4 regions of the Mesorhizobium sp. M8A.F.Ca.ET.181.01.1.1 genome follow, and region 4 is predicted to be linked to each of the others. Evidence: predicted binding sites of a transcription regulator. Region 4 holds the regulator's gene; each other region holds the start of a gene.

Region 1 (5,829 bases), on a different contig from region 4:
CGGCGCGGCGTCCCTGTTCGATGATCCCGCGGTCGTCAAGGCCGACGGCCTGCGCCGGGTTCTTCGAGACCATGGCGACGGCCTGCGGCAGCGAAATGCCTTCGACCATGTCGCCGAGGAAGAAGGCCGACTGGATCAGGCTGAAGGGGATGTAGTCGGACGACAGGATGTCAAGCAGGCCGTCACTGGCCAGGGTGCGTGCCGAAACATTGCCCGAATGCGAGGCGCCGCGCATGACATTGGGCGCGCCCATCAGCACGCCGAGCCCGGCGGCCTTCGAGGCCCGCGCCGCTTCCTCTGTGGTCGGGAACTCGGCGACCCTCACGCCCTGCTCGATGGCCTCGTCGACATGAGCCGACGTGGCGTCGTCATGGCTGGCGAGCACGATGCCGCGCTCCTGGCAGGCGGCGGCGATGAAGACGCGGTTCGGTCCTGAATTGCGTGCCGACTCGCCCATCCGCTTCCCGCAAAATTTCTTGAAATCCTGATCCGAGAGCTTCAGCTTGCGCTGGTAGTAGTAGGCGTAGGTTTCAAGGTTGACGAACTGGCGCTGGCCCGGCGCATGATCCATCAGCGACGCCAGTTTCACCCTGTCGTCTGTCTCGAAATTGGCGAAGGCCCTCAGGCAGTCCGGTGCCGAGACCTCGCAGCGCAGATGGATGAAATGGTCTGCCCGCAGCCGCTCCTGCTGGACACTGTCCTCGATCGCATCTGCCAGCTTGCGGATGTCGTCCGATGTCAGGTCGGCGTCCTCGTCCATGCCGACGCGGAGCGCATCGAGCACGGTGGTGATGCCGGCGGTCGCCACCTGCGCGTCATGGGCAAGCACCGCGGCGATCGGGTTCCAGCGCACTTTCGGCCGCGGCGCATAATGGCCCTCGAGATGGTCGGTGTGGAGTTCGACCAGTCCTGGAATGATGAAGTCGCCGCCCATGTCCTCGCCGGTCCGGGCCGCGCCGGCATCGATGCCGGCGATAAAGCCGTCGCGCAACACCAGCGAGCCTTCGACGATCTCGTCGGCAAGAACGATGCGGGCGTTGGAAAGAACAGTTTCGGCGGTCATTGCGGCTGGTCCTTGCTTCTTCCGGCGCCTGTCAGGCTGTTTTTCTGGCCGGGCGGCGTCCAAGCGCGTGCTGGGACAGCACCATGAACGGCGCACCGGGTTCGAGTTCGACAAACAATGTCAGCGCATCCACCAGCACGGGCTGGCGCAACACATCGGCGAAAAGGCCGTCGATCGCCGCGCGCAGGCGAGGGCTTTCCTGTGGGCCGGCCCGGCCCGACAGGGTCATGTGGAAGCGGAAGGTCTCGAAAACATAGGGATAGCCCCACTGGCAGAGATTGCGAAACTCGGCAGGCTTCAGCGAATCCGGGCTGCGCCGCTCGATCTCGGCCTCGCTCAACGGCGCGCGAAACCGGTCGAAATCGCGCACGACGTCGTCGGCGAAGCGGTTGAGCGGAGGCAGCGGACCATCCGGCACCAGCGCGAAGAAGCTGTCGATCTGGCTGACGACCAGACGCGGGATCGTCACAACCGGCGTTGCTTCGGCAAAATGGTCTAGCGCCGCGCGCAGCGAAGCCTCGGTCTCGGTGGCGGCCAGGCGGAAGGGCGCTTTCAGCGTGGCGTGAAAGCCATAGCGGCGCGCCGAAGCGGTGTGGAAGGCCACTTCCGCCGCCGACAGGTCGGCCACGGCCTCAACCGGGCCGGTCGCGGCACCGAACGGGTCGCGGCCCAGCCAGTTGGCGGCGATACGCGCCAGCAGCTCGTCCTGCCTGGGGGTGAAATAGATGGCATAACGCATGGGAAGTCCTCGTCAGAAACGTTGCCATAGGTGATTTCCATGACGGATTGACGAAGCTTTGAAGGGTTTCGAAGGCAAATCGACCCTCAGGGTCGTTAGCCGACGATTTTTCCCAACTGGACCAACAAATTCAACCGGAAACGCAGAACGGTCAGGCCTTCATCAACCATTCGTGCTCGGGCGCGTTGTGGAATTTCCACGTCCGCTTCGGCCCGGCCATCACATTGAGGTAATAGAGGTCATAGCCATGGCAGGCGGCACAAGGGTGATAGCCCTTGGGCACCAGCACGACATCGCCGTCCTCGATCGCCATGGCTTCGTCCAGCGCGCGCCGGCCATCCTTGTCGGCGTCGGTATAGACGCGCTGGAAGGCAAAACCCTGCGGCGGGTTGAGGCGGTGGTAGTAGGTTTCCTCGAGATAGGATTCAGCGGGCAGATTGTCCTGGTCGTGCTTGTGCGGCGGGTAGCTCGACGTGTGGCCGCCGGGCGTGATGACCTCGACCACCAGCAGCGAGTCGGCCGGCTGCCCCTCAGGCAGGATGTTGGTGACGTAGCGCGTGTTGGTGCCCTTGCCGCGCACCTCCTGGCCGAGATCGTCCGGCCCGATCACCCGGACCGGCAAGCCGCCGCCAAGGCCGGGCGCCGAGCATACCGCGAGTTCCAGCTCGGTGTCGGCCGTCACCGACCAGTCCGATCCCTGCGGCACGTAGACCGACCACGGCTTGCCCTCGAAAGGCGACATGCGCTCGCCGAGCAGGCCGAGATCCTTGCCGCCGGCTTTTGCCGTACCCTTGCCGGTCACGAAGACCAGGCAGACTTCGCGGTCGTCCGACTGTCCCGAGGCGCTCTGGCCGGGCTTCAGCCGATGCAGATCGAAACCGACATAGGTCCAGCCAGCGCCTTGCGGCGTGACATGCGCGACGCGGCCATTGCCCTTGTCGGCTTTGACGAGCAGTTTCGACATTTTGTCTCTCCTATCGCAAATCTTCGAGATCGGCCGAAGCCTCCCAACTTCGTCATCCTAGGGCGTAGCAGGAGCGAAGCTCCGTCGCGGAGACCCTAGGATCCATTCCGTGACCCCGCAGCGGAGCGGAGCGGAATTCTGCACCGTCGCAACGCTTCAATCCAACGGCATGGATCCTAGGGTCTGCGCCGCGTCGCTGCGCTCCTTGCTCCGCCCTAGGATGACGAAGCGAGGAGCGTTTCGGCCAATCACCAACGTATGCGATCCGTTACGCACGTATCCAATCCACTGGAACTTCTTCCATCATTCCTTGGGTTCGATGCCGACCTTGGGTTCCGCAGCCGTTGCCTTCGTCTCCTCCACCGGCTTGTACAGATAAAAAAACTGCCAGACGGCATAGCCGGCGAAGCCGAGCGCAATCACGCCCCAGAACGGGGTGCCGGAGGCGAACTCGATCACCGACCAGATCACGCAGACCGCGACGACGGCAACGCGCCGCCACAGCGGCCGGAAGAACGGGTGTTCATAATCTTTCATCGCGCCATCCGAGAGTTGCTGAACCAGTTCTCAGATAAGCCACCGGTGGCGACCAATCCAGCCTTCAGGCATTCGGGAAGCCCTGCGTCTCGACGGTGTAGCCGGCGGCGGTCATCACCCGCATCAGTTCCTTATGGCCAACCTGCGCCATCTTGAGCGGCGGGTTCTTCCTGGGGTCCTGCTCGGCCTCGACCACGAACCAGCCTTCATAGCCATGATCGGCGAAGCGCTGCACGATGGCGCCGAAATCGAGCGAACCGTCGCCCGGCACGGTGAAGGCGCCGAGCGCCACGGCGTCGAGGAAGGATTGTTTCGTGCGGTCGAGCCCGTCGATCACCTCCATGCGCACATCCTTCACATGGACGTGGCTGATGCGCTTGTGGTGGTTGTCGATGGCGCGCAGCACGTCGCCGCCGGCAAAGGCCAGGTGCCCGGCATCGAGCAGCAGCGGAATGCCCTCGCCGGAATGGCGCATGAAGGCGTCCAGTTCCGGCTCGGTCTCGACTACCGCCGCCATGTGGTGGTGGTAGGAAAGCGGCATGCCTTGCCCGGCGCACCATTCGCCGAATTCCGTCAGGCGCCGCGCGTAGGCCTTCATTTCGTCGCCCGAAAGCTTCGGCTTGGTGGCGAGCGGCCTGGAGCGGTCGCCCTGGATCGAGCGTCCGACCTCGCCATAGACGATGCAGGGCGCGTCGACCGCCTTGAACAGGTCGATCATCGGCTGGATGCGCTCCTTGTTCGCAGCCATCTCCTCGTCGACCAGCGTGCCGGAAAACCAGCCGCCGCATAGCGTCACGTCGGCGGCCTTCAGGATCGGCAGCATCACCTTTGGGTCGTTGGGAAAGCGCCGGCCCATTTCCATGCCGGTGAAGCCGGCAGAGCGCGACTGGCGCAGACATTCTTCCAGCGACACGTCATCGCTCAGTTCGGCAAGATCGTCGTTCCACCATGCGATGGGGGACATGCCCAGTTTGGCTTTCAAGTCGTCACTCCGGTTTAGAACTGCTTATTACCTGTTGGTTGGCGCTGCCCCTCATCCGCCCGCCGGCACCTTCTCCCCGTATAAGGACGGGAGAAGGGGGGGTTTCGGCACCGACATCAATCGCCGACGCTCTGCATCCGCCGCTTCTCGTCATAGGCCTTGCGCGCCGCGTTCACCTGCGGCCGCGCCGAGACCTCGGGCACCGCCACGTCCCACCAGTGCCCGCCGGCATCGGTGGAAACCAGCGGGTCGGTGTCGATGACCAGCACGGTGGTGCGGTCGTTCTTTTTCGCCTGAGCCAGCGCCGTCTCCAGCCCGGCGATCGACGAAACTTTTTCTGATATCGCGCCCATGCTGGCGGCATGCGCGGCAAAGTCGACATCGGGCAGGATCTCGTGGCGCGAGTCCTTCAACAGGTTGTTGAAGTTGGCACCGCCGGTCGCCATCTGCAGCCGGTTGATGCAGCCGAACCCCCTGTTGTCGAGCAGCACGATGGTCAGTTTCAGGCCGAGCATCACCGAGGTGGCGATCTCGGAATTCAGCATCAGATAGGAGCCGTCGCCGATCATGACGACGACCTCCTCGTTGGGCTTGGCCATCTTGGTGCCGAGGCCGCCGGCAATCTCGTAGCCCATGGTCGAGAAGCCGTATTCGGCATGGTAGGAGCCGGGCGCGCCCGCCTGCCAAAGCTTGTGCAATTCGCCGGGAAGGCCGCCCGCGGCATGCAGCAGCGTCACGCCTGATCCCATGGCGCGCTGAACGGCGCCGATCACCTGCGCATCCGATGGAAAGGCGACGTTGGTCGATGCCGTCACCTTGGCCGCGTCGGCCTGCCAGGTGGTCTTGCCAGTGGCCGCATTGTCGGTCCAGGCGACAGGCGCCTTCCAGCCTTGCAGCGCGGCGCCGAGCTCGGCGAGCCCTTCCGCTGCGTCGGCGACCAGCGGCAGCGCCCGGTGTTTGCCGGCATCAAAGGGCTGCACGTTGAGCCCGATGATGGTCTTGCCGGAATTCTTGAACAGCGCCCACGAGCCGGTGGTGAAATCCTGCAGCCGCGTGCCGATGGCGAGCACGACGTCGGCCTCTTCCGCCAGCCGGTTGGCGGCCGAGGTGCCGGTGACGCCGACCGCCGCCATGTTGAGCCTGTGTTCGTCCGGCAGCGAGGACTTGCCGCCTTGCGTCTCGCAGACCGGAATGCCGGCGCCTTCGGCGAACGTCGCCAGTTCGTCGGAAGCCTGCGAATAGAGAACGCCGCCGCCGGCGATGATCAGCGGCTTCCTGGCTCCCTTGAGTGCCGTGACGGCGGCGGCCAATTCGCCACGGTCCGGGCGCGGCCGGCGCTGGCGCCAGACCCGCTCGGCAAAGAAGCTCTCGGGATAGTCATAAGCCTCGGCCTGTACGTCCTGGCAGAGCGACAGCGTCACCGGGCCGCAATCGGCTGGATCGGTCAGCACCTGCATGGCGCGGCTCAGCGCCGGTATGATCTGCTCCGGCCGCGTGATGCGGTCGAAATAGCGCGACACCGGCCGGAAACAGTCGTTGACCGT
Region 2 (5,829 bases), on a different contig from region 4:
GTTTGCTGGCGCCAGATGGGTCTCGGGGGCAAGGTGGCCGCGATGGCCCTCTTCGCGCCTCTTCTCGCAGTGGTCGGTGTCGGAGCAGACGAACATGTGGCCGCCATGGTCGTCGAGGATGACCTCGTCGAGATAGACGTTCTCGGCCGCACAGAGCGCACAGGGCTGGTCGAAAGTCTGCACCTCAAACGGATGGTCCTCGAAGTCGAGGCTCACCACATCGGTGAAGGGAGGCACCGCGTAGATGCGCTTTTCGCGGCCGGCGCCGAACAGCTGCAAGGCCGGCGAGCGGTGCATTTTGGGATTGTCGAACTTCGGCGTCGGCGAGGGGTCCATGACATAACGGCCCTCGACCTTGACCGGATAGGCATAGGTGGTGGCGATGCGGCCGTGCTTGGCGATGTCCTCATAGAGCTTCACATGCATGAGGCCATACTCCTCCAGCGCATGCATCTTGCGCGTTTCGGTCTCGCGCGGCTCGAGGAAGCGCAGCGGCTCGGGAATGGGTACCTGGTAGACCAGCACCTGGCCGGCGGTCAGCGGATGCTCGGGGATGCGGTGGCGGGTCTGGATGATGCTGGCGGTGGCGGTATCGGTGGTGACAGTGACATTGGCGACCTTCTTGAAGAAGGCGCGGATCGACACAGCATTGGTGGTGTCGTCGGCGCCCTGGTCGATGACCTTCAGCACGTCGTCGGGGCCGATGATCGAGGCGGTGACCTGGACGCCGCCGGTGCCCCAACCGTAGGGCATCGGCATTTCGCGCGAGGCGAACGGCACCTGGTAGCCAGGAATGGCGATGCCCTTGAGGATCGCGCGGCGGATCATCCGCTTGGTCTGTTCGTCGAGATAGGCGAAGTTGTAGGTGGCGATGTCGGTCGGTTGCGCAGTCATTCCGCTGCCTCCTTCGTTTCTTCCGCCTTCGCTGGATTTTCGCGGGCCTCATACTCGGCGCGCATGCGGCGCACGAGGTCGAGTTCGGCCTGGAAGTCGACATAGTGCGGCAGTTTCAAATGCTCGACAAAGCCGGTCGCCTGGACATTGTCGGAATGCGAAATGACGAACTCCTCGTCCTGCGCGGCGGCGACGACGTCCTCGCCCAACTCGGAGGCGCGTAGCGCCCGGTCGCAGAGCGCCATGGCCATTGCCTTGCGCTCGCTCTGGCCGAAGACGAGACCGTAGCCGCGCGTGAATTGCGGCGGCGCCTTGGCCGAGCCCTTGAACTGGTTGACCATCTGGCATTCGGTGACCCGCACCGTGCCGAGCGGCACCGCGAAGGGCAGTTCGGGAACGTCAAGCTCCAACTCGACCTCGCCTATGCGGATCTCGCCGACAAAGGGATGGTTGCGGGCGTAGCCGCGCTGCGTGGAATAGCCGAGCGCCAGCAGGAAACCCTCGTCGCCGCGTGACAGCGCCTGCAGGCGGATGTCGCGCGCCATCGGGAATTCCAGCGGCTCGCGGGTGATGTCGCCGGGGATGTGATCCTGCGGCATCTTGCCATCGGGCTCGATCAGGCCTTCACGGGCGAGGATGGCCGAGACACGCGGCATGGGCTCGGCTTCGCGGGCGCGCTGCAAGGGCTCGGCGACATCGGCGCCGGTGGCAAGCTCGGGGTCGAGCAGGCGGTGCGTGTAGTCGAAGGTCGGGCCAAGCAGCTGGCCGCCAGGCAGGTCCTTGTAAGTCGCCGAGACGCGCCGTTCGACCAGCATCGCGCTGGTGTCGATCGGTCTGGTGTAACCGAAGCGCGGCAACGTGGTGCGGTAGGCACGCACCAGGAAAATCGCTTCGATCATGTCGCCGCGCGCCTGGACGATGGCGAGTGCGGCGAGTTCACGGTCATAGAGCGAGCCTTCGCTCATCACCCGGTCGACACCCAGCGCCAGCTGCTCGACGATCTGGTCGAGGCGGAGCGCGGGCACCGAGCGGTCACCGCGCCGGCGGTCGGCAAGCAGGCCGTGGGCGTTGGCAATGGCGGCTTCGCCACCTTTTACCGCGACATACATCTTCAAGCCTCCATCGTCTTGATGCGCGTCGTGCGCGGCAGGCAGGCTACGCCTTGCGATGTGGCGAGGACGATGTCGACGCCGCGCGGAAAGCGCTTGTTGTTTTGCTTCCACTGCTCGACGAAATGGCGCGGCATTTGTGCCGGCGCGATCGTGGCGCTGGTTTCGATGCCGGGGCCTTCGAGCAACAGCGGGGTTCCTGAAGTGAGATCGCCGACCTGCAGGATCAGCGTTGTCGATCGATCGGGATAGTCCTGCGTGCCTTGTGAGAAACCGTCGAGCGCCATCATCTCGGCCGGTGTGGCAACAAACGCGAAATGCGCGTCGGCCGGGGTGTTGGCAAGCGGCGCACCGGTGTGGAAACCAAGCCAGGAGCCGATCGCCGCGGAGGCGTGCAGGGCCGGGTCGAGCCAGAGCGGCGTGTCGTTGTCGCAGAGCGCCAGTGCAATGGCGCCTGATGTTGCCGAAAGCGGCGCCGGCGGGCGGGCCAGGCCCGGCAAGGGCTGGACGCTGCCCGGCCGCGCCATGGCGTCCATGACTGCCCGAAACACGGTCTGTGCGTTGAAGACCGGATCGGCGAAACCGCCCTCGATCGATTGTGCCGCGATATCCATCAATCTTCTCCGCGAACCATGGTGAAGAAATCCACTTTCGTCGCCGCCGTCTCGGCACGGCGTTTTTCGTGGGCAACGGTCAGAGCCGAGCGTAAGGGCGCAATGAGCCTGGTCTCGACCTCGGCGCGGCGGGCAGGGTCCTGCCAGAGCGCGTCGGCGATGGCCGCCAGCTTCGCCTTCTGCTTGTCGCGGCCAAGCGCGTAGCAATGACCGACCTGTCCGGACGGCAGCCGGACCGTGGCGCGGGTAACGGTCGCTTCGCCGACATTGAAGGGCGCGCCGCCGCCGCCGATGCGGCCACGCAGCGTGACCAGGCCGGTCTCGGGACCGCGCAGCAGCTCGGCTTGCGAAGGCAGGCCGGCCTCGTTCCAGAGCCGGACGATGTCGTCGCCGCTGGATTGCGCCAGCGTCGCCATGGCGGCTTTGCGCTCGGCCTGGTCGCGGGCTTCCTGTCCTCGCATCGGCAGCTTTCCTCTTCGCCAGATTTGTCTATTGATATAGACAACTATACAAATTATACATATTCCCTAACGCGAGTCCATGACGGGTGCGTGACAGGCGGGGGCAAAACATGATCGGGCAGCAAGCGGCCGACAGCATCGAGCGGCGCAGCGGTGTTTCACTATGGCGCCAGATCGCCGACAGGATCCTGCAAGCGATTGCCATTGGCGATTTCGCCGAAAATGCCGCGCTGCCGCCCGAAGTCGCGCTGGCCGAGCGCTACGGCGTCAACCGTCACACAGTACGCAGCGCCATATCGGCCCTCGTGCAGGAGGGCGTGCTGCGGGCCGAGCAAGGGCGCGGCACGTTCGTCTTGTCGCGCAAGCGGCTGTCCTATCCGATCGGCGCGCGTACGCGTTTCTCGGCGGGCCTGCAGGGACAGACGTCGGAACGACACATCGTGCTGCTCTCTTCATCGATCGAGCCGGCCAGCCAGCGTGTCGCCGAGGGTCTTGGCCTTGCCAGGGGCGCTGACGTGATGCGGCTGGAAACACGCGGCGAGGCCGACGGACGGTCCGTGTCGCGTGCTGCCAGCTGGTTCGATGCCAGACGCTTTGCCGGCATCGACGAGGCGATGGCGCAGACCGGTTCGATCACCGCGTCGCTCGCGCGTTTCGGCATCGACGATTATCTCAGGCAATCGACCGTGCTCTCGGCGCGCCATGCCGACGCCGCGGATCTTGCCGATCTCGATCTGCAGCCGGGCGCCATCGTGCTGGTCACGGTGGCGGTCAACGTCACGCCCGACGGCCAGCCGATCCAGTTTTCGGAGTCACGTTTTCCGGCCGAGCGGGTGGAGCTGAAGCTGTCGGCGCTGTAACGCCCCGGCTATCCGATCTCGATCACGGCCTTGATCAGGCCCGACTTTTCATGGACCCAGCGTGCGAGATCCCCTGGCGTATCGGTCAGCGTGGTCCGGTGGGTGACGAGCTTGGCCAGCGGCACGGCGCCATTGCGGATCGAGGCGGCGACATGATCGAAATCGGCGCGCAGCGCATTGCGGCTGCCGACCAGCGTCATCTCGCGCTTGTGGAACTCGGGATCGGAAAAGACGATGTCGTCCTTGACGACGCTGACCAGCACAAGCGTGCCGCCATGCGCGACATGGGCGAAGGCCGATTGCACCGAGGAGGTGTTGCCGGTGGCGTCGAAGACCACGTCGAAGCCTTCGCCACCAGTCGCGTCGCGCACCAGATCGGCAACCGGCGCTTGTGAGCCGTCAAGGACTGAGAAGCCGAGCTCGCTTGACGCGAAGCCCAGCCTTTCGCTGCTCATGTCGAGCAAGCTGACGTCGAGCCTGGCGATGCGGGCGAAGATGGCGGTGCCGAGGCCGATCGGACCGGCGCCGATGACCAGCGTGCGTGCACCGGGCTCGGAACGCGCGCGGCGCACGGCATGGGCGCCGATGGCCAGGAATTCGACGGCGGCGGCGTCGGCGAGCGACAGGCCGTTGGTGGGATAGAGGTTCTGCGTCGGCACCAGGATCTGTTCGCACATGGCGCCATCGCGATGCACGCCGAGCACTTCGATGCGCACACAGCAATTGGGCTTGCCGTGGCGGCAGGCGATGCATTTGCCGCAGGAGAGATAGGGGTTGATGATCACCGGTTCGCCGACCGCAAGACCGGCTCCTTCGCCGACTTCGACGACGGTGCCAGACACTTCGTGGCCCATGATGCGGGGGTAGGCGAGGAACGGGTGCTTGCCCTCGAAGATGTGATAGTCGGTGCCGCAGATGCCGACATGGCTGACCGCCACCAGTGCCCAGCCGGGAGGCGGCGAGCCGGGAGCGGGACGGTCTTCCAGAATGAGTTCGCCGGGCGAGCGGCAGACGACGGCTTTCATGGTTCGGTCCAATTTGGGTTTACGAAAACTCCGGCCCGTTTTGATACTGGGCCGGAGTTCGATTTTCGGTTCGTTGACTACTTGCCGCCGCGGCGGCGCAGGCCATCGAAATAGACGATGACGATGATCAGCACGCCGGTGATGACACGCTGCCAGAAGGCGTTGACGTTGAGCAGGTTGGCGCCGTTGTTGATGGTCGCCAGGATGAAGGCGCCGAGCAGTGGCCCGTGCACCGAGCCGACCGCGCCGAACAGTGAGGTGCCGCCGATCACCGACGAGGCGATCGCCTGCAGTTCCCACCCTTCGGCCTGGGTCGGGTTGCCGATGCCGATGCGCGAAGCCAAGAGCACGCCGACGAACGCCGCGCACAGACCCGACAGCGTGTAGGCCATGAAGATGGTGCGCTGGACGTTAACGCCGGACAGGCGCGAGGCCTCGGCGTTCGACCCAACCGAGAACAGATACCGGCCCCAGCGGCTGTGATGCAGGAAGACATAGGCGGGTATGCCGACCAGCAGGACCATCCAGAACAGATTAGGGACGCCGAGGAAGGAGTTGCGCGAGAATTCCTGGAAAGCATCATTGTTGATCGAAATCGAATTGCCGTTGGTCATCAAGAGGCCAATGCCGCGCAGCGACGTCAGGGTCGCCAGCGTGATGATGAAAGGCGGCAGGCCCATCTTGACGATGCCAAAACCATGGAAGAGGCCGATGGCGACGCCGACCAGCAAGGTGAGCAGGATGGCGAGGAAGACCGGGACGCCGGCGTTGATCAACATCGCGGCGATGACGGTTGCGAAGCCAACCACCGCGCCCACGGACAGATCGATGCCGCCGGTGATGATGACGAAGGTCTGGCCGACAGC
Region 3 (5,829 bases), on a different contig from region 4:
TTGATTACCCAATCCGGATTGGGATTGTCGCCCAGTGCGGAGAAACGCGGATATTTGGGCATGATCTCCGGCTGGTCGAGACGGAATTCCGGCTGCAGATCGTAGCTGATCCACTGCGTCAGGAAGAGTGGCAGTCGCTCCCAATGCGATTCACGCAATACCTGCGGCAGGCTGAAGAACCACAAGGCATAGACCAGATAGAGGAGAGTGCCAACGAACAGGAGCAGCGGACCGAAGCGCTTGTATGCGGGGCGCCAGAAAACCTGCGGGTGGCGCGCCTCGATCGACAGCATCTCCTCGGCGGTCATGGTTGCCATGATCTATGCCCCCATCATAAAGGCTTGTTCGCCGACCAGCTTGCGGCGAAGCCAGGCGGAAAACTGATCGATGATGAAGATGGTCGTGAACAGCAGCAACACCAGCGCCAGCGTCTTGGCGCCGAAGCCGCGCGAGATGGACAGCTTCAGCTCTTCGCCGATGCCGCCGCCGCCGACGGCGCCGATGATGGTCGAGGCCCGCACGTTGATCTCGACCCGCAGCAGCGTATAGGACACGAAATTGGGCAACACCTGCGGAAGGTCGGCGAAGCGCACCCGCTCGAACCAGTTGGCGCCGACCGCCGTCAGGCCTTCCTCGGCGCGCATGTCGATGTTCTCGTTGATCTCGTAGAACAGCTTGCCGAGTGCGCCGATCGAATGCAGGCCGATGGCGATTATGGCGGCGATCGGACCGGTCGAGACGATTGCCGCGAAGAGGCCGGCGATGACGATTTCCGGAAAGGCACGCAGCAATTCCATGAAACGCTTGACCACCAGCCTCAGTGCCGGATGGGGCGTCAGGTTGCGTGCCGCGAAGAAGGAAAAAGGCACCGCGAAGATGAAGCCGATGAAGGTCGAAACCAGCGCCACGTTCACCGTGGTCAGCATCAGTTCGAAATATTCGGGGACGTAGAAACCGCCCCAGACATAGACGCGGCCGAGCGGGAAGTTGAATTCCTGGGTGCCGGTATCACGCGGCGAGGCGATGTCGAACAGCGCTCGCCAGACGTCGTTCCAGTCTTTCGGGACCAGCCAGCTCAGGAAATCCAGTATGTGCGGCAGCCGGTCGAAGAAATGCCCGGCATTGGCTTCGTCGGCGAACCACATGCTGGAAAGCATCGCGGCAAGCAGGAGGCCGACGCCGAGCACGGTATAGAACCGGCGCAGCGACGTCTGGCGTCGCCAGGCATCGGCCGTCTGGTGAATGCCGTCGGAGGGGGCTGTCACGGAAAGGGTCATGATCGGAGATGCAAAAAGGGCGGTGTTTTGAACACCGCCCCTTCCGATTTCACCGTTAGCCGCCGATGGCTGCCTTACGGGCTTCGACGATGACGTTGTAGAAGTCGGGCTTCACCGGAACGTAGCCGGTAAAATCGCCGCCTTCGACGCCTTCGAAGCAAGCCTTGTCCTTCTTGGGCAGATCAGTGAAGAAGGCGGTCAGCTTGGCGGTCATGTCGTCGCCGAGCGCGGTGCGCACGACCAGCGGGCCGTTCGGGATCAGGCCCGAGCGCCAGACTTCGACGAAGTCGTTGGGGTCGACGGCGCCCTTGGCGACTTCCTTGTGGAAAGTGCCGGAGGTGTAGCCGTTCTTGAAGTCGCCGATGCCCGAGGAATCGTCAACCGCGACGTCGACCTTGCCATCACGCACGGCCAGAACGTTGTTTTCGTGGCCGCCATTGAACTGGGTCGAAGCGAAGAAGGTCTCGTTCGAAGCGCCGGTGTCCTTCGGAATCTGGGTCAGCGGGATCAAATAGCCGGAAGTCGAATCCGGATCGGCATAGCCAAGCTTCTTGTCCTTGGCCGACTTGATGTCGGTGATCCCCGAGGTCTTCAGCGCCAGGCCGATCGAATAATAGCCGGTGGCGCCGTCGGTCTGTTTGGTGGTGAGGATCGGGGTGACGGCTTTCGGGTCCTTCAGGACAACGCTGGCATAGCCGGAGGCGCCGAGTTCGGCGAAGTCGAGCGTGCCGCCGAGCAGGCCGTGGATGACGCCGTCATAGTCGGCGGCGGGAAACAGCGAAACCTTCTCGAAGCCGAACTCGGTCTTCAGGTGGTCGGCCAGGCACTGGTAGTTGCGCAGCCGGTCGGTTTCGTTTTCGCCGCCGAGAATGCCGACGCGAAATTCCTTCATGTCGGCGGCGTGGGCAATGCTGGTGGCCATGGCGAGCACCGAAACGGCGCCGAAAACCATCTTCCTGAACATTGATGTCTCTCCTGTAAGTTCCGGCCCCGCGCCGGCAGCGTTCTTGATCTTGACAAGTGCCCTTGACGCGGGCGGACGATCCAGGCGCTCGCTACTGGCCCGTAACGGGCTCAGTATCCCGGGAATGCGGGTTCGAGCGGTCCGGCGGATGCGGCGATTTTCTGCTTGAAGGCAGCGCTGGTGGAGGTGATGGTCTCCGATATCTCGCCGCCATTGCTGTCGGCGCCGTAGACAAGACGCACAGCTTCGCGGTTGAGCTCTTCGGGCGGCCCGTCGAAGACGACCTTGCCGGCGGCCATGCCGATGATGCGGTTGCAATAGGTGCGGGCGGTATCGAGCGTATGAAGATTGGTGACGACGGTTATGCCTTCGCGCAGATTGATGTCCTGCAACGAATCCATCACCACCTTGGCATTGAGCGGGTCGAGCGAGGCGATCGGCTCGTCGGCCAGGATCACCCTGGGCTGCTGCATCATGGCGCGGGCGATGGCGACCCGCTGCTGCTGTCCGCCCGACAGGGTGCCGGCGGGCTGAAGTGCGGTGCGGGCGATGTCGAGCCGCTCGAGCGCGGCGACCGCTTCCGCGCACTCGGCGCGCGAAAACATGCCGAGAAGGTTGGACAGGGTCGAACGGTGGTTCAATTTGCCGAGCAGTACGTTGGTCAGCACGTCGAGGCGCGGCACCAGGTTGAATTGCTGGAAGATCATGGCGCAGTCGCGCTGCCAGCGGCGCAGCGGCGACCCGCGCAACCGGGAAACCTCGGCGCCGTCAAAAAAAATCGACCCCTGGCTGGGGTCGACAAGACGGTTGATCATGCGAAGCAGAGTTGATTTGCCCGCGCCCGAACGACCAATGACACCAACCATCTGCCCCTGCGGGATCGAGATGTTGACGTCGCTGACGGCGGTGTTCTTGCCAAATCGTCGGCTGACACCGCGGATTTCGAGCGTGGCAGAGCTTGCTGACATGGGCTGGTTCCAGTCCGGTCCATATTGATCGTCAGGCACTCGCCTAACGCAGCCACATGAACCTGCCATGTCGCCAGCATGTCAGTTTTGTTACGCTCCACAGATACGACGGCCGCGTCCTGCTGGCGATCAGCCGAGCACCAGCAATTCCTCGAAATGCTTCATGTCGCGGAATGCGCAGAAGGCGGGCGGCTTGATCTCGATCACCGGGGCCTCCCGGCCGAAAAGCGCCAGGCTCTCATCGAACAGCGCCTGCCAGGCAGCAGCCCTGTCGTCGGCGAGACGCTGGATCTGATAGGCGAAGGTGATGTGGAAGACGTAGGCGTCATGGTCGGGGTGCCGGTAGCCGAACGGCACAGCCAGTGCATCGCGCCATGCACGCATGATGCGCACATCCTCGTCGGTCGCGCCGGCAACGGTGAGGCCGCTCGGCACGATCTCGACCACCTTGATATTGAACGGGCCGGCGCCCTCGAAACCTCTCAGGCGCTCCAGATAGAGGCGGGTCATGGCGTCGATGCCGGTGTCGAGCGGAACGTCGCGCGGCCAGAAGGGCAAGCGGCGGCGATATTCGATGATGCCCTGGAACAGCGTCATGTGCAGGCTGGAAACCGGCGTGAAGGCGAGGCGGTCGGCGTCCGGCATCGCCATCATCCGATCGCGCACAGCAAGCACAACGGCTTCCGATGGTGAGCCGATGACCAGATGGCTGACGACGGTATTGCCGGGTTCGATCAGGAAATTGCCGGAAGTGTCATAACGCGTGCCGAGATGTGTCGGCGGCATCGGATTGGAGCCGGCAAAGAATCCAGCGAGCGAGGGTCTGACAGTGTGGGGCATGGAGATCTCCTTGGGAGATGGCGTCCTGTCCGAGTCCTGTGTCAGGGATATGAACAGGACCGCCATATGACGATGATGTGAGCGGCTATGTCTCTTCACCTGACACAATTCCAGGAAAACCGGTTCTCCCTTTTCCTGGAATTGTCCTATCCCTCGTACTTCTCCAGGAACGCCTCGGCGGACAGTTCGCGGAAATCGTCGAGCGAGGCTCGCAGCCTGGCATGGTCCCAATCCCACCAGGCAAGCGCCTGGTAGCGTTCGGCGGTGCGGCGGTCGAAGCGCTCGCGGATCGGTTTGGCCGGCACGCCGGCGACGATGGTGTAGGGCGCGACGTCCCTGGAGACGACCGCTCCGGCGCCAACGGCGGCACCGTCGCCGACGGTCACGCCAGGCAGGACGGTCGAGCCGTGGCCGAGCCAGGTGTCGTGGCCGATGTTGACGCGCTTGGCGCGACGTTCAGCGAAGAATTCGCTCTCATGCTCGGCGTCATCCCAATAGTCCGACGCGCGGTAGGTGAAGTGGTGCAGCGTCGGCCGCCAGGTCGGATGGTTGGTGGCGTTGAGGCGCACGCTTGCCGCGATGTTGGCAAACTTGCCGATGGTCGCGCACCAGACGGCGCAGTCCTGCATCATGTAGGAATAGTCGCCGAGTTCGCTTTCCGACACCCGGCTGCGGTCGGCGATCTCGGTCCAGCGGCCGAGCGTCGAGTTGTGCACCTCCGCTGAGGGGTGGACCAGCGGCGTCTCCGACAATTTCCTGGTCATGCGGCGAGTTTTCCCGGGGCGAAGGCGGTGACGTCGATGATGCGGTCGGCCACCGCCTCGCGCACATCGTGGTCGTGGAAGATGCCGAGCAGGGCAACGCCGGCCAGCTTCTTGGCGGCGATGAGTTCGATCACCACGTCGCGGTTGGTGGCGTCGAGCGATGCGGTCGGCTCGTCGAGCAGCAGGATCGGATGCTCGGTGATGAAGCCGCGCGCGATGTTGACGCGCTGCTGCTCGCCGCCGGAGAAGGTTGCCGGCGGCAGCATCCAGAGTTTTTCCGGCAGGTTGAGCTGGGCCAGCAAGGCGCGGGCCTTGGCTCGGGCGGCCTCGCGCTGCTCGCCGCGTTCGACCAGCGGCTCGGCGACGACATCGAGAGCCGAGACGCGCGGCACGGTGCGCAGGAACTGGCTGACATAGCCGATCGTTTGCCGGCGAACGGAAAGCACGGTGCGCGGGCTGGCATGGGCGAGATCGATCAACCCGTCCTCGTGCGTGACGATGATCTGGCCTTCGTCGACGGCGTAGTTGCCGTAGAGCATCTTCAGGATTGAGCTCTTGCCGGCACCGGAGGGGCCGCCGAGCACGGTGCATTCTCCCGCCTTGATGGAGAAGGAGACGCCGGAGACGACAGGCAGTTTGATGCCGTCGCGCAGATGCATGGTGAAGCTCTTGGCGACGTCGGAGACAACGAGAGGAGTCGGCATCAGAAGGTTCTCCAATTGTCGTAGGTCGGCGGGAGGATACGGCTCTTTCTCCCCGTCACTATACGGGGAGAAATGTCCGGCAGGACAATGAGGGGCAGCGCCGAGGTCCGGTTGAGAAGTTGCTTTGGGCAGGGCGAGGCTAACGGGACAGCATAAGCGTCCACAGCGCGCGTTCCCGCCACGTCAGCGTCGCCCCTCATCGCCCTGCCGGGCACTTCTCCCCGTATAGTGACGGGGTGAAGGGGCCGTGTCGGGCGGTTTCGCCAATCTCCAACGTTGCAAAATGCGCTTGGCAGATGGGGGTGACCTGGT
Region 4 (5,829 bases):
CTCGCCATCATGATCCTGCCTTTCATCACCTCGATCACCAAGGACGTGTTCGACACGGTGCCGTCGGTGCTGAAAGAGTCGGCCTACGGCATCGGTTGCACGACCTGGGAAGTGACGCGGCGCGTGGTCATTCCCTATACCCGGATCGGTATCATGGGCGGCGTCATGCTCGCCCTTGGCCGTGCGCTCGGCGAAACGATGGCCGTCACTTTCGTCATCGGCAACGCGCACCGCATCTCGACTTCGCTGTTCGCGCCCGCCACGACGATCTCGGCGACCATCGCCAACGAATTCACCGAAGCCGTTGGCGATCTCTACACCTCCTCGCTGGTGGCGCTCGGCCTGATCCTGTTCGTCATCACCTTCCTCATCCTTGCCATCGCACGCTACATGCTGATGCGCATCGACGCCCGTACGGGAGCCTGACCGATGTCCACAGCCGCATCGCTTCACCAAAGCCGCAAGCGCAGGAATGGCGTGATGATGACGCTGTGCGTCGTCGCCGCCGGCATTGGCCTCGCCTGGCTGGCGCTTATCCTCGGCGCGCTGCTCTACAAGGGCCTGTCCGGCGTCTCGCTGGCCGTGTTCACCGAAATGACGCCTCCGCCCGGCGACGCCGGCGGCCTGCTCAATGCCATCTACGGCAGCGTGGTGATGACGATCATCGCCGTGATCGTCGGCACGCCGATCGGCGTGCTCGCCGGTACCTACATGGCCGAATACGGCCGCTTCTCCAAGCTCACCACCATCGTGCGCTTCATCAACGATATCCTGTTGTCGGCGCCATCGATCATCATCGGCCTGTTCGTCTACGAGCTGATGGTGCGGCCGATGGGACATTTCTCCGCCATTGCCGGCGCCGTTGCGCTGGCCATCCTGGTCATTCCGGTCGTGGTGCGCACCACCGAGGACATGCTCAACCTGGTGCCGAACGCGCTGCGTGAAGCCGGCACCGCGATCGGCGCGCCGCGCTGGGTGGTCATCAAATCTGTCGCTTACCGCGCCGCGCTCTCCGGCATCGTCACCGGCATATTGCTCGCCATCGCCCGCATCTCCGGCGAGACGGCGCCGCTGCTCTTCACCGCGCTCAACAACCAGTTCTGGTCGAGCAATCTCAACGCGCCGATGGCCAGCCTGCCTGTCACCATCTTCCAGTTCGCTCTCAGCCCCTATGAGGAATGGCAGCAACTGGCATGGACCGGCGCACTCATAATCACCCTGACGGTTCTCGGCCTGAGCATTTTCGCCCGCAGCCTTACCGGACGCAGAGAGGACAGATGAAACCGATGTTGTCCACCGAGTTGAACACGCCCGAAGTGGCCGTGGATAAGGCCAAGATCGAGGTCAAGAACCTCAACTTCTACTACGGCCAGTCGAAGGCGTTGAAGGATATCAGCCTGTCGCTGCCCGAGCGCAGCGTCACCGCCTTCATCGGCCCGTCGGGCTGCGGGAAGTCGACGCTGCTGCGCGTCTTCAACCGCATCTACGAGCTCTACCCGAAGCAGAGCGCCGACGGCCAGGTGCTGCTCGACGGCCAGAACATCCTCGACCGCTCGCAGGATCTCAATCTCCTGCGCACCAAGATCGGCATGGTGTTCCAGAAGCCGACGCCGTTCCCGATGTCGATCTACGAGAACATCGCTTTCGGCGTCCGTCTCTACGAGAAGATCAGCAAGTCCGAGATGGACGGCCGTGTCGAACAGGCGCTGAAGCGCGCGGCATTGTGGACCGAGGTCAAGGACAAGCTCAACGCTAGCGGCCTCAGCCTGTCGGGCGGCCAGCAGCAGCGTCTTTGCATCGCCCGCACCGTGGCGGTGAAGCCGGAAGTCATCCTGCTCGACGAACCAGCCTCGGCGCTCGACCCGCTGTCGACCGCCAAGATCGAGGAACTGATCGACGAGCTGCAGGCCGACTACACGATCGTCATCGTCACCCACAACATGCAGCAGGCGGCGCGCGTGTCGCGCCAGACGGCGTTCATGTATCTGGGCGAACTGGTCGAATTCGACAAGACCGAGAAGATCTTCACGTCGCCTCGTGAGAAGCGCACGCAGGACTACATCACCGGCCGCTTCGGCTGATATCACGCATACGAGGACGAGGATCATGGCCGAACACACAGTCGCAGCCTTCGATGAGGATCTCGGACAGATCAGCAGGCTGATCAGCGACATGGGCGATCTCGCCGGCACGATGGTCGGCGGCGCCACCAAGGCTCTGCTGAATTCCGACAACGCGCTGGCACAGCGCGTCGTCTCCGACGACGCCATCATGGATGCGCGCCAGCGCGAACTCGACGACCGCGCCATCACCCTGATCGCCAAGCGCCAGCCGATGGCCGACGATCTGCGTCATGTCGTCGGCTCGATCCGCATGGCGGGCGACCTCGAGCGCATCGGCGACCTTGCCAAGAACATCGCCAAGCGTGTCGGTTCCGTCGGCCTCACCGCGACGCCGCGCGACCTGTCGCACTCGATCGACTCCATGGCGCAGCTGGTGCTGATCCAGGTGCAGGGCGTGGTCGAGGAATATGCGGCCGGCGATGCCGCCGCCCTCGCCAAGCTCAGGAATGACGACGAACGCATCGACGTCAAATACACCTCGGTGTTCCGCGAACTGCTGACCTACATGATGGAGGATCCGCGCAACATCACGGCTTGCACGCATCTCTTGTTCTGCGCCAAGAATCTCGAGCGCATCGGCGACCATGTGACCAACATCGCCGAGAATGCGTATTATGTGCTGACCGGAACGCAACTGCCCGCCAATCGTCCGAAGCAGGACGAGACGGCGATGTCGGCGCCGGCGGCTTGACGATAGGATGATCTGCCAATGATCGCGCCACGCATCATGGTGGTGGAGGACGAGGAGCCGCTCGGCGTGCTCCTCCGCTACAATCTGGAATCGGAAGGCTACCAGGTCGAGGTGGTGACGCGCGGCGACGAAGCCGAGATCCGCCTCCAGGAGAATGTGCCCGACCTCCTGGTGCTCGACTGGATGGTGCCGGCTGTTTCCGGCATCGAACTCTGTCGGCGCCTGCGAATGCGGCCCGAGACCGAGAGGTTGCCGATCATCATGCTCACGGCGCGCGGTGAGGAGAGCGACCGCGTGCGTGGCCTTTCGACCGGCGCCGACGACTATCTGGTCAAGCCGTTCTCGACGCCGGAATTCATGGCCCGGGTCAAGGCGCTGCTGCGTCGCGCCAAGCCGGAAGTGCTGTCCAGCGTGCTCAAGGTCGGCGACATCGTGCTCGACCGTGAATCGCACCGGGTCTATCGCAAGAAGAGCGAAATCCGGCTCGGACCGACCGAGTTCCGGCTGCTCGAATTCATGATGCGCCATCCCGGCCGGGTGTTCTCGCGCAGCCAGTTGCTCGACAATGTCTGGGGCGAGACGATCTATATCGACGAGCGCACGGTGGACGTACATGTCGGCCGGCTGCGCAAAGCGGTCAACAATGGCCGCATGCCCGACGTCATCCGCACCATCCGCGGCGCGGGCTACGCGATCAGGGAAGACTAGGTCGAGGGCGGCTACGCCCCTGACTTCGTCATCCAGGAGCGAAGCGACGCGGCGCAGACCCGAGGATCCATGCCGGGACCTCGACGCGTCGCCGCAGTGCAGAATTCTGCGCCGTTGCACTCTACGATCGAGGTCACGGCATGGATCCCAGGGTCTCCGCGACGCCGCTTCGCGGCTGCTCCGCCCAGGGATGACGACCTTGAGGGCGCTCGGCCAACCTCCAGCATTGGTGGTGATTCACCGGAGCGTTCGCTCAGGCCACGCTCTTCCCAGCACTGCCTCTCGCCTGCACGCCCGGCGCGAAAATCTCCTGGTCGACGAAGGTCAAGGCGCGCATGGCGCAGCCTTCGCGAATGAGCGGCAGTTCGTTCGGCTCGGTGTCGAAGGAAATCGATTCCGAATGCTGGCCGCCGGCGGTCTGGGCGATGGCCTCGCGCAAGGCCGGCTCGATCAGATCGAAGGCGGCGGCACTGACACCGACCATGGCGACCGGCGCCGGGTCGATCAGCGCGAACAGGCTGCCCAGCCCATAGCCCAGCGCCTCGCCCGCCTTGCGATAGGCTTCGCGCTCCGGTCCGTCTTTCTCCCTTGCCGTCGCGGCGAGTGTCCGCATCTGCGCGTCGCTGACATCGGCGACCGGTTCGGCGTCCTCGCCAAGCTGCCTGGCATTACGCCAGATGGCATAGTTGCCGGCATAGGCCTCGACGCAGCCGCGCCGCCCGCAACGGCAGAGCGCGCCGCCCGGGCGATGGATCATGTGGCCGAATTCGCCGCCCGATGAATGGGTGCCGGTGAACAGTTCGCCCTTGAGCACCAGGCCCATGCCGATGCCGTGCGAGAGCAGGATGGCGATGAAGTCGTCGCGGTAGCGTTGAGGGTCGCGCCAGCGCAACGCCACCGCCATCATGTTGCAGTCGTTCTCCATGGTGGCGGGGATGCCGAATTCGGCTTCGAGTATGTCGGCGAAGGCAATGTCCGTCTGCGGCGTGATCGGCGACCACAGCATGGCACGCGCCTTGGTGTCGGTGATGCCCTGGATCGCCAGCGCGATGCGGGCAACACTGCGGATATCGAGATCGGGGTCCTCGATGCGGCGGCGCACTATTGCCGTGCATTCGCCGATCAGCGCCTCGCGCGACATGGTCAGCGTGTCCAGCCGGCGCTGCTCCTCGGCGACCACCTGGCCGGCATAATCGATGACGGCGACGGATAGGAAATTCAGCGACAGCACCACGGTCATCACAGCCGCGGCCTCGGGGTTGAGGCCGAGGCCAACCTGCGGCCGGCCGCGTTTGAGCGAGCCGGCCTCGTTCGGCTTGCCTTCGGTCAGGATACCTTCGCCGATCAGGTCGGCGGATATCGCCGATATGGTCGAGTGGCTGAGGCCAGTGGTGGCGGCGATCTCGGTGCGCGAGGGCTGACCATCCCGGCGCACGGCTGCAATCACCATTGCGCGGTTGCGCCGGCGCAGATCGTCGTGGCGGATTCCCACCGACATGCTTTCCCTCCCGGTTGCCGCGGTTCTTGATCCCCCTCGAATACCTCCGGCAACAGGGTCAAACACTGGCAGAAGCGGCCGGTGCTGTCATTTATTTATTGCGAGGCTCGAAAAAAAATTTCTGGCACCTCAAAATCCATCAGAATCGATGTTGACAGTGTTCTGGCGATGGACCAGTGTTTTTTCGAGGCTCGAAAAAATAGAGCCTTTGTGCCGGCCTTCGGGCCAGTTTGGTCGCGCCATACGCGGCGCAGGGAGGATATCATGAAGAGATTCACAGCCGCCATCCTGGCGGGTGTCGCCATGTCGCTGACACTGGTGTCGGTCGCGCAGGCGAAGGACAAGGTCATCGGCGTTTCCTGGTCCAACTTCCAGGAAGAGCGCTGGAAGACCGACGAGGCCGCCATGAAGAAGGCGATCGAGGCCGCGGGCGACAAGTACATTTCCGCCGATGCGCAGTCCAATCCCGGCAAGCAGCTGACCGATGTCGAGAGCCTGATTTCGCAGGGCGCCAATTCGCTGATCATCCTGGCGCAGGATGCCTCGGCCATCGGTCCGGCGGTGCAGAAAGCGCTCGACGAGGGCATTCCGGTCGTCGGCTATGACCGCCTGATCGAAAACAAGGACGTCTTCTACCTGACCTTCGACAACAAGGAAGTCGGCCGCATGCAGGCCCGCGAAGTGTTCAAGGTGAAGCCTGAAGGCAACTACGTCTTCATCAAGGGCTCGGGTGCCGACCCGAATGCCGACTTCCTGTTCTCGGGCTCGATGGAAGTGCTGAAGGAAGCCATCGACTCGGGCAAGATCAA

What was found. The regulator PhoB, encoded in region 4, activates phosphate uptake and scavenging genes when phosphate is short. The targets are predictions, from matches to a motif close to TGTCATNNANCTGTCAT.
Region 1: EN824_RS21855 (DUF1045 domain-containing protein) is a predicted target of PhoB. The motif match lies at 1,842-1,858, and genes of this name have one in related genera.
Region 2: phnF (phosphonate metabolism transcriptional regulator PhnF) is a predicted target of PhoB. The motif match lies at 3,158-3,174, and genes of this name have one in related genera.
Region 3: phnC (phosphonate ABC transporter ATP-binding protein) is a predicted target of PhoB. The motif match lies at 3,288-3,304, and genes of this name have one in related genera.

Annotation. Positions count from the first base shown of each region.
Region 1 covers NZ_SRTV01000006.1:165,835-171,663, reverse strand. Annotated here, with positions in the region: gene EN824_RS21860 (alpha-D-ribose 1-methylphosphonate 5-triphosphate diphosphatase) at 1-1,063, opposite strand, end outside; gene EN824_RS21855 (DUF1045 domain-containing protein) at 1,095-1,802, opposite strand; gene iolB (5-deoxy-glucuronate isomerase) at 1,954-2,766, opposite strand; gene EN824_RS21840 (DUF3329 domain-containing protein) at 3,070-3,303, opposite strand; gene iolE (myo-inosose-2 dehydratase) at 3,368-4,285, opposite strand; gene iolD (3D-(3,5/4)-trihydroxycyclohexane-1,2-dione acylhydrolase (decyclizing)) at 4,402-5,829, opposite strand, start outside.
Region 2 covers NZ_SRTV01000003.1:96,336-102,164, forward strand. Annotated here, with positions in the region: gene EN824_RS13185 (alpha-D-ribose 1-methylphosphonate 5-phosphate C-P-lyase PhnJ) at 1-894, opposite strand, end outside; gene EN824_RS13190 (carbon-phosphorus lyase complex subunit PhnI) at 891-2,003, opposite strand; gene phnH (phosphonate C-P lyase system protein PhnH) at 2,006-2,617, opposite strand; gene phnG (phosphonate C-P lyase system protein PhnG) at 2,617-3,078, opposite strand; gene phnF (phosphonate metabolism transcriptional regulator PhnF) at 3,189-3,938, shown strand; gene EN824_RS13210 (zinc-binding alcohol dehydrogenase family protein) at 3,947-4,963, opposite strand; gene EN824_RS13215 (ABC transporter permease) at 5,041-5,829, opposite strand, start outside.
Region 3 covers NZ_SRTV01000003.1:89,709-95,537, forward strand. Annotated here, with positions in the region: gene phnE (phosphonate ABC transporter, permease protein PhnE) at 1-317, opposite strand, end outside; gene phnE (phosphonate ABC transporter, permease protein PhnE) at 321-1,277, opposite strand; gene phnD (phosphonate ABC transporter substrate-binding protein) at 1,333-2,241, opposite strand; gene phnC (phosphonate ABC transporter ATP-binding protein) at 2,352-3,209, opposite strand; gene EN824_RS13165 (DUF1868 domain-containing protein) at 3,339-4,049, opposite strand; gene EN824_RS13170 (DapH/DapD/GlmU-related protein) at 4,196-4,813, opposite strand; gene phnL (phosphonate C-P lyase system protein PhnL) at 4,810-5,517, opposite strand.
Region 4 covers NZ_SRTV01000005.1:478,755-484,583, forward strand. Annotated here, with positions in the region: gene pstC (phosphate ABC transporter permease subunit PstC) at 1-426, shown strand, start outside; gene pstA (phosphate ABC transporter permease PstA) at 430-1,281, shown strand; gene pstB (phosphate ABC transporter ATP-binding protein PstB) at 1,278-2,081, shown strand; gene phoU (phosphate signaling complex protein PhoU) at 2,107-2,814, shown strand; gene phoB (phosphate regulon transcriptional regulator PhoB) at 2,833-3,522, shown strand; gene EN824_RS20885 (ROK family protein) at 3,776-5,020, opposite strand; gene xylF (D-xylose ABC transporter substrate-binding protein) at 5,285-5,829, shown strand, end outside.